Regions from separate parts of the Priestia sp. GS2 genome, predicted to be linked through region 1. Evidence: riboswitches for the same ligand, from Rfam matches in the RefSeq annotation. Region 1 holds a riboswitch; each other region holds the start of a gene.
The links. Region 1 has a riboswitch for cobalamin ahead of V2145_RS07135 (cobyric acid synthase). Riboswitches for the same ligand answer to the same signal wherever they lie in the genome.

Region 1 (2,209 bases):
AATGCACCTTATTGGTGTATTTGCTCGTGCCGTAATTCCTGGAATTGAAGTAGGAGATACCGTGATGCCAACGCTAACCCTTAAAGTATTACCACCTTGGTTAGCTGGAATTGTACTTGCTGCACCAATGGCAGCGATTATGTCAACGGTTGATTCTATTTTATTAATTATTAGCTCTGCTATTGTAAAAGACTTATATTTAAATTACGTTAATCCAAAAGCAAAAGAGCAGCAGGTGAAAAGATGGAGCTTCCTAACAACCATGATTATTGGAATCTTAGTGTTTCTATTTGCTATTAATCCACCTGATCTACTCATTTGGTTTAACTTATTTTCATTTGGTGGACTTGAAGCAGTATTTATTTGGCCAATTGTGTTAGGATTATATTGGGCAAAAGGAAATAAATACGGAGCAATTTCGGGGATGGTGACGGGGCTTTTAACGTATATCTTTATTCACACCTATGCTCCTAACCCATTTGGCATGCATACAGTTGTGCTTCCCGTTGTTCTATCATTATTGGTTTTTGTAACTGCAAGTATATTGACACAGTCAAGAACAAAGAACCTACAAGAACAGCTTCGTAAACAATACTTATAAACGATTATGTTTTAAAAGTGCCTTATTCGTTTAAGGATAATAGGGAAATCGGTGGAAATCCGATGCAGCCCCCGCTACTGTGAGTGTGGATGAACCTGCAATTAACCGCTAGCAATAAGCTAGGAAGGTGCAGAAGTAAAGTGAAGCACAAGCCAGGAGACCTGCTTTTAAACATTAACTCTTATTTTTCGGCGGGGAAAATAGGTGACGTGCACATCCAAAGAATGAAGATGTTGTCATGAAGCCTTGGTCTTTAGCCAAGGCTTTTTGCTATGAAAGGCGTGATGAAGATGAAAAAAGCACTTCCTCTTATGGTTCAAGGAACGCATTCCGACGCTGGAAAAAGCTTACTTACAACTGCTTTTTGTCGGATTTTTGCAGAAGATGGTTTCAAAACAGCGCCATTTAAATCACAAAATATGGCACTCAACTCTTATATCACAAAAGACGGAAAAGAAATTGGCCGTGCTCAGGGAATTCAAGCTGAAGCTGCAGGAGTGGAAGCGACAACCAATATGAACCCAATTTTAATCAAGCCAACAAGAGAGTATGAGGCTCAAATCGTCGTTCATGGTGTTCCTTTACAAAATATGTATGCGTATGAGTATAGAAAAGACTTCTTTGAAACAGGGCGCAGGATTATTACCAAAGCGTATGAAGAGCTTGCTTCTGAATACGAGTGTGTTGTTATAGAAGGAGCAGGAAGTCCTGCTGAAATTAACTTAAACGATCGTGAACTTGTTAATATGCGAGTAGCTGATATTGCACAATCTCCCGTTATCTTAGTAGGAGATATTGATAAAGGTGGGGTTTTTGCTAGCTTAGTAGGAACCATTCAGCTGCTTTCCAAAGAGCATAAATCTAAAATAGCAGGAGTGGTTATTAATAAGTTTCGAGGTGATTTATCGCTGTTGCAGCCGGGGCTTGATTGGTTTGAAGAATATACGGGACTTCCTGTTTTAGGTGTGGTTCCTTATCTGGATGATGTGGAAATTGATGCAGAAGATTCACTGGCTTTAACTACGTATCCGACACTTCCAAATCCAGCTAAAGAACTTGATGTTGCCGTTATTTCATATCCTCGCATGTCGAATTTTACAGATTTAGATCCCATTCGTTTTGAGGATGATTGCCACGTAAGGCTTGTGACAAAGCCTTCTCAGCTTGGAACACCTGATTTAATCGTTTTTCCTGGCAGTAAGAACACGTTGGAAGACGCAAAGTACTTGCATGAAACAGGATTAGCAGAAGCTGTTTTGGCGATGAAAAATAAGGTAAACATTGCTGGAATCTGCGGTGGATATCAAATTTTAGGTGAAGTGATAACTGACCCGAATGAAGTGGAATCAGCCCAAAAATCGATTAAAGGGCTAGGTCTTTTACCTATTCATACCGTAATGAAAACAAAGAAGCGAACAAAACGAGTATCAGGACATGCTATTTTGCGCAATCAGCTCTATCAAATTGAAGGATATGAAATTCATATGGGCGAAACAACGTCTACGGAGCCAATTTCACATTTTGCGGAGCTAAACGGTATAAAAGAAGGGGTGACTTTCACTCGCATAATTGGTACATACGTACACGACATTTTTCATAATGATAGCT
Region 2 (2,209 bases), 1.3 Mb from region 1:
GAACAAGGATGTCATTCTCCCAGAAGTAGAAGTAAATAACGGGTTAATTCATGTGCCAAAAGAACCTGGTATTGGCTATCAGATTGATAGAGTGTTTTTAAATAAAGTTTCCACCTATCAAAAAATATATGAGTGATATAAATCCACTTTAAAAGTGGATTTTTTTATTGGGATTTCTTCTGAAGAGCCTGCTTTCTTATCGTTTATATAAAAGCTATCTATCAGGTGAAAAAAAGTTTGATTAAATTTCACAAATCAAATAGTATAACCAATCCGAAAAAACATGTTATGATGGAATAGTTTGATGAAAAATGAAGCTGTTTATAATAGCTAGTTGCTAATACATAACAAAACTTTTAAAAATTTCTTTTTTATATGTATGCAAGAAACCTTATTAAATAAAGGCGTAGAAGGGTATGTCAAGTAAGGGAAGGGAAAATGAGCGGAAATTTATTTTGAAAAAAATATTGTAGTTCTGTAAGTTGTCCCTTATAATGTGTTTATAACACAACATCTTGTTTTTAATTAAAACTTCATATACTATATTTTGTGTTTTCCAGTAAAAAAGGTGTCTGATAAAAGACTTAAAAGGGAATTTGGTGCAAATCCAAAACTGTCCCCGCAACTGTGAATGCTGATGAAATAAGGAATAGCCACTGTGAATAACAATCATGGGAAGGCCTTAGAGTAAAGCGAAGCATAAGTCAGGAGACCTGCCTTTTTTATGACGTTTTATCTTCTTCGGGAGGTGAGAGGATAGAGCGAGGATTGAGAAAAGACATTTCGTCTTCTTTTATCTTCGTTCTATTCGCTCACTGCGTCAGGTGAGCGATTTTTTTATGCTGGAGAAAAAGGAGGAACTTATTCTTATGATTAATACAACAGATTTAAATAAACTTGAAAAAGTAAATTATGATATGAAATTACTTGGTGAAAAATTTCCACAACTTGATTTTTCAGGGTATGAGGAAAAGGTAGTGGAAACAGTTGCTGCGAAAGAGAATATGACGGATGAAAAAATAGCAAACGTGTTTATTTTAGCAGCACTTGAGCGAATTTCTATGGATGAGCCGGATTGGACATATGTAGCAGCTCATATCTACTTACAAGAGCTATATCGCAAAGCTGCAGTTAATAGAAAATATGATCAAGGTGAAAGATATGGATTATTTTACCAACTAATTAAAGAACTTACAGACATCGGGATTTATAATAAACAGCTTCTGGATACATACTCTGTGGAGGAAATCAATGAGCTAGGCTTAGCCATTGATTATACAAAAGATAGCTTATTTACGTATATTGGTCTGTTAACATTAGCTGACCGATACTTAGCAACATCACATGATAAGCGTGTATATGAGCTACCACAGGAACGCTTTTTAATTATTGCTATGACGCTGATGGCAAATGAAAAGAAAGAAAATCGCTTAGCGTTGGTAAAAGAGTCATACTGGGCACTTTCTAATCTTTATATGACAGTAGCAACACCGACATTAGCAAACGCAGGGAAAAGCTATGGACAGCTATCAAGCTGTTTCATTGATACGGTCGATGATAGTTTACGAGGTATCTATGATAGCAATACGGACTTAGCAACATTGAGTAAAAACGGTGGTGGGATTGGCGTGTATCTGGGTCATATCCGTAGCCGAGGCAGCGATATAAAAGGGTTTAAAGGTGTATCATCAGGAACAATTCCTTGGATGAAACAGCTTAATAACACAGCTGTTAGTGTTGATCAACTAGGCCAACGCCAAGGGGCGATTGCTGTATATTTAGACGTGTGGCACAAGGATATTTTTTCTTTCTTAGATGCACGTTTAAACAATGGAGACGAGCGTCAGCGTACACATGACTTATTTACTGGCGTTTGCCTGCCTGATTTATTTATGGAAGCCGTTGAAAAACGTGAAGACTGGTATTTGTTCGATCCGCATGAAGTTCGTACGGTAATGGGGTATTCACTAGAAGACTTCTATGATGAAGAAGAAGGCAGCGGCTCCTTTAGAAATCGTTATCGTGAATGCATTGAAAATGAAGCTCTATCAAGAGAAAAAGTGCCTGCGATTGAAATTTTTAAACGAATTATGATTTCACAATTAGAAACAGGAACACCATATATGTTCTATCGTGATACAGTAAACCGCGCTAACCAAAACCGTCATGAAGGCATGATTTATTGCAGTAATTTATGTACAGAAATTAC
Region 3 (2,209 bases), on a different contig from region 1:
TCTACTTTTCCACCAGGAAATTCCCACATGTTCGGTAGAGACATGTCGTTTGAGCGAAGAGCACATAGCACTTCATTTTGATCATTTTCAATAACGGCCGCAACGACCTTTATTTTTTTCTTCACGGTTCATTCTCCTTACAGCTGTTTTGTTTCATCATAACATAGGAGAGTAGGAGATTATAAGATCGGAATTGATAGGTAGGTTTCATTTACTCGTTCTTACATTAACAACAAGCCATACAATTTGAATCACAAGCGGAATGACAAAGGCAAGCACTAACACAATAAAGGATAATAGTTTAATCTCAGGGGTTTGAATGGCACCCGCTCCGTCCACTTTTCGCGTCCATACCATAATAGTGCCTAAAACAAATAGCATGGCCCAAAAACAGTTTGTAATCCACCAGGAAATCCATCGTTTTTTCATGAAATCGCTCCTTTCATCTTTGGCATAAAGCAAATTTACTTTTAAGTTTTTCCTTTATTATACAGGATTTATTATCCAATAATTAACAAAAACAATCTTTCTATATTTTATTTATGCTTTTGCCAGAGAGGTTATAAATGGATTTATAAGATAAGTGCTTTGAAAAATGAAGTGTTGTACAGTGTTAGCTAAGTGAAATGAAAATAAAAATTGTAAAAATTTATAAAATTTGATATGTTTAAAGTGAATTTAATATCGGTGTAGAAACAGGTGTAGGTGAAAGGTATCTTTTATCTGCTTAAAAGGGAAGTTCGGTTGGAGTCCGGCGCTGTCCCGCAACTGTATTTGGGAGCGATTCGAAAAACGCCACTGTTTTCATGGAAATGAAGATGGGAAGGTTCGAAGAGTGATGATCATAAGCCAGGAGACCTGCCTGTTTTAGCATGCATCAATACCTACGCGGATAGGGGGTGTTAAGTGCGAAGTGACAAACATGTTTTAAAAATGATTTAAATACATGTTTATTTGAGTATTGTCTCGCAGCTTAACAACTTCTTTGAGAAGTTGTTTTTTTATTGTTTTTTTACAGGGTACGCGTGATGGAGGTGAGCAGCTGTGGATGGATCAGTTGAGTATTTTGTGAATTACTTTAAAGCGAGCATTATGAATAACGTAGTGGCAGAGAACCCTTGTACACTTTCAGACTATTATCAGGAGTTAAGAGATTGCGTGGTAGACGAGAGGGGGGATGCTGAAAAGAAGGCTCTTTTTTTACACAATATTGAAAAGGCTTACAAAATAGTAGGTGAAGAGATATTTGGAATGGAGGAAAAGAGATATGGAGACTGAAGCGAGGTTTTTTCCAGGACTTGAAGGGGTTGTAGCTACTGAAACAAAAATTTCATTTCTCGATACCCAGCAAGGGAAAATTATTATTCAAGGATATGACCTGATTGAGCTATCAAAATCAAAGAGCTATCTTGATATGATCTATCTTTTACTAGAAGAAAGGCTCCCCAATAATAACGAGAAGAAATTAGTGGAAGAATTTTTAAAAGGAACGTATGACATTCCAGATGAACTGTTGGATGTCTTCCGCTTACTCCCTAACGGCACGCATCCAATGGATGGATTGCGAACAGGAATTTCGTTTCTTTCTGGCTTTGATACGAGGCTTGATGACCGCTCGCTATCAGTAAATAAAAGCCGTGCTTACAAGTTGTTAGGTAAAGTGCCTGCGATTGTGGCCAACAGCTACCGGTTAATTGAGAAGAAAGAACCTATTCGTCCCCTTAAAGAGTTATCGTATAGCGCAAATTTCTTTTATATGATCACCGGAAAGAAGCCATCGTCTCTGGAAGAGCAAATCTTTGATCGTTCACTTGTTTTATACAGTGAGCATGAGATGCCAAACTCAACGTTTACGGCGAGAGTCATTTCTTCTACTCAGTCTGATTTATACGGAGCGTTGACAGGAGCGGTTGCTTCTTTAAAAGGAAACCTGCATGGAGGAGCTAATGAAGCGGTAATGGAAATGCTTTTAGAAGCTGGTACTGTGGATAAATTTGAAGAGCTGCTGGCCGCTAAGCTTTATAAAAAAGAGCGTATCATGGGATTTGGACATCGCGTGTATATGAACAAGATTGATCCGCGCGCTTTAATGATGAAAGAGTCTCTCAAACAGCTATGCGACCTGCAAAGAGATGATCGTCTTTATCGCATGTGCGAGGCGGGCGAGGAACTTATGAAGCGTGAAAAAGGTCTTTATCCAAACTTAGAT

Region 2: it holds a riboswitch for cobalamin, as region 1 does, so the genes downstream of both, V2145_RS00350 (ribonucleoside-diphosphate reductase subunit alpha) here and V2145_RS07135 (cobyric acid synthase) in region 1, are expected to answer to the same signal.
Region 3: it holds a riboswitch for cobalamin, as region 1 does, so the genes downstream of both, V2145_RS19680 (hypothetical protein) here and V2145_RS07135 (cobyric acid synthase) in region 1, are expected to answer to the same signal.

The regions. Positions count from the first base shown of each region.
Region 1 covers NZ_JAZGJX010000001.1:1,373,975-1,376,183, forward strand. Annotated here, with positions in the region: gene panF (sodium/pantothenate symporter) at 1-601, shown strand, start outside; cobalamin riboswitch at 600-784, shown strand; gene V2145_RS07135 (cobyric acid synthase) at 892-2,209, shown strand, end outside.
Region 2 covers NZ_JAZGJX010000001.1:60,599-62,807, forward strand. Annotated here, with positions in the region: gene menC (o-succinylbenzoate synthase) at 1-136, shown strand, start outside; cobalamin riboswitch at 550-735, shown strand; gene V2145_RS00350 (ribonucleoside-diphosphate reductase subunit alpha) at 918-2,209, shown strand, end outside.
Region 3 covers NZ_JAZGJX010000002.1:71,803-74,011, reverse strand. Annotated here, with positions in the region: gene V2145_RS19690 ((deoxy)nucleoside triphosphate pyrophosphohydrolase) at 1-125, opposite strand, end outside; gene V2145_RS19685 (DUF3923 family protein) at 208-429, opposite strand; cobalamin riboswitch at 681-880, shown strand; gene V2145_RS19680 (hypothetical protein) at 1,045-1,278, shown strand; gene mmgD (citrate synthase) at 1,268-2,209, shown strand, end outside.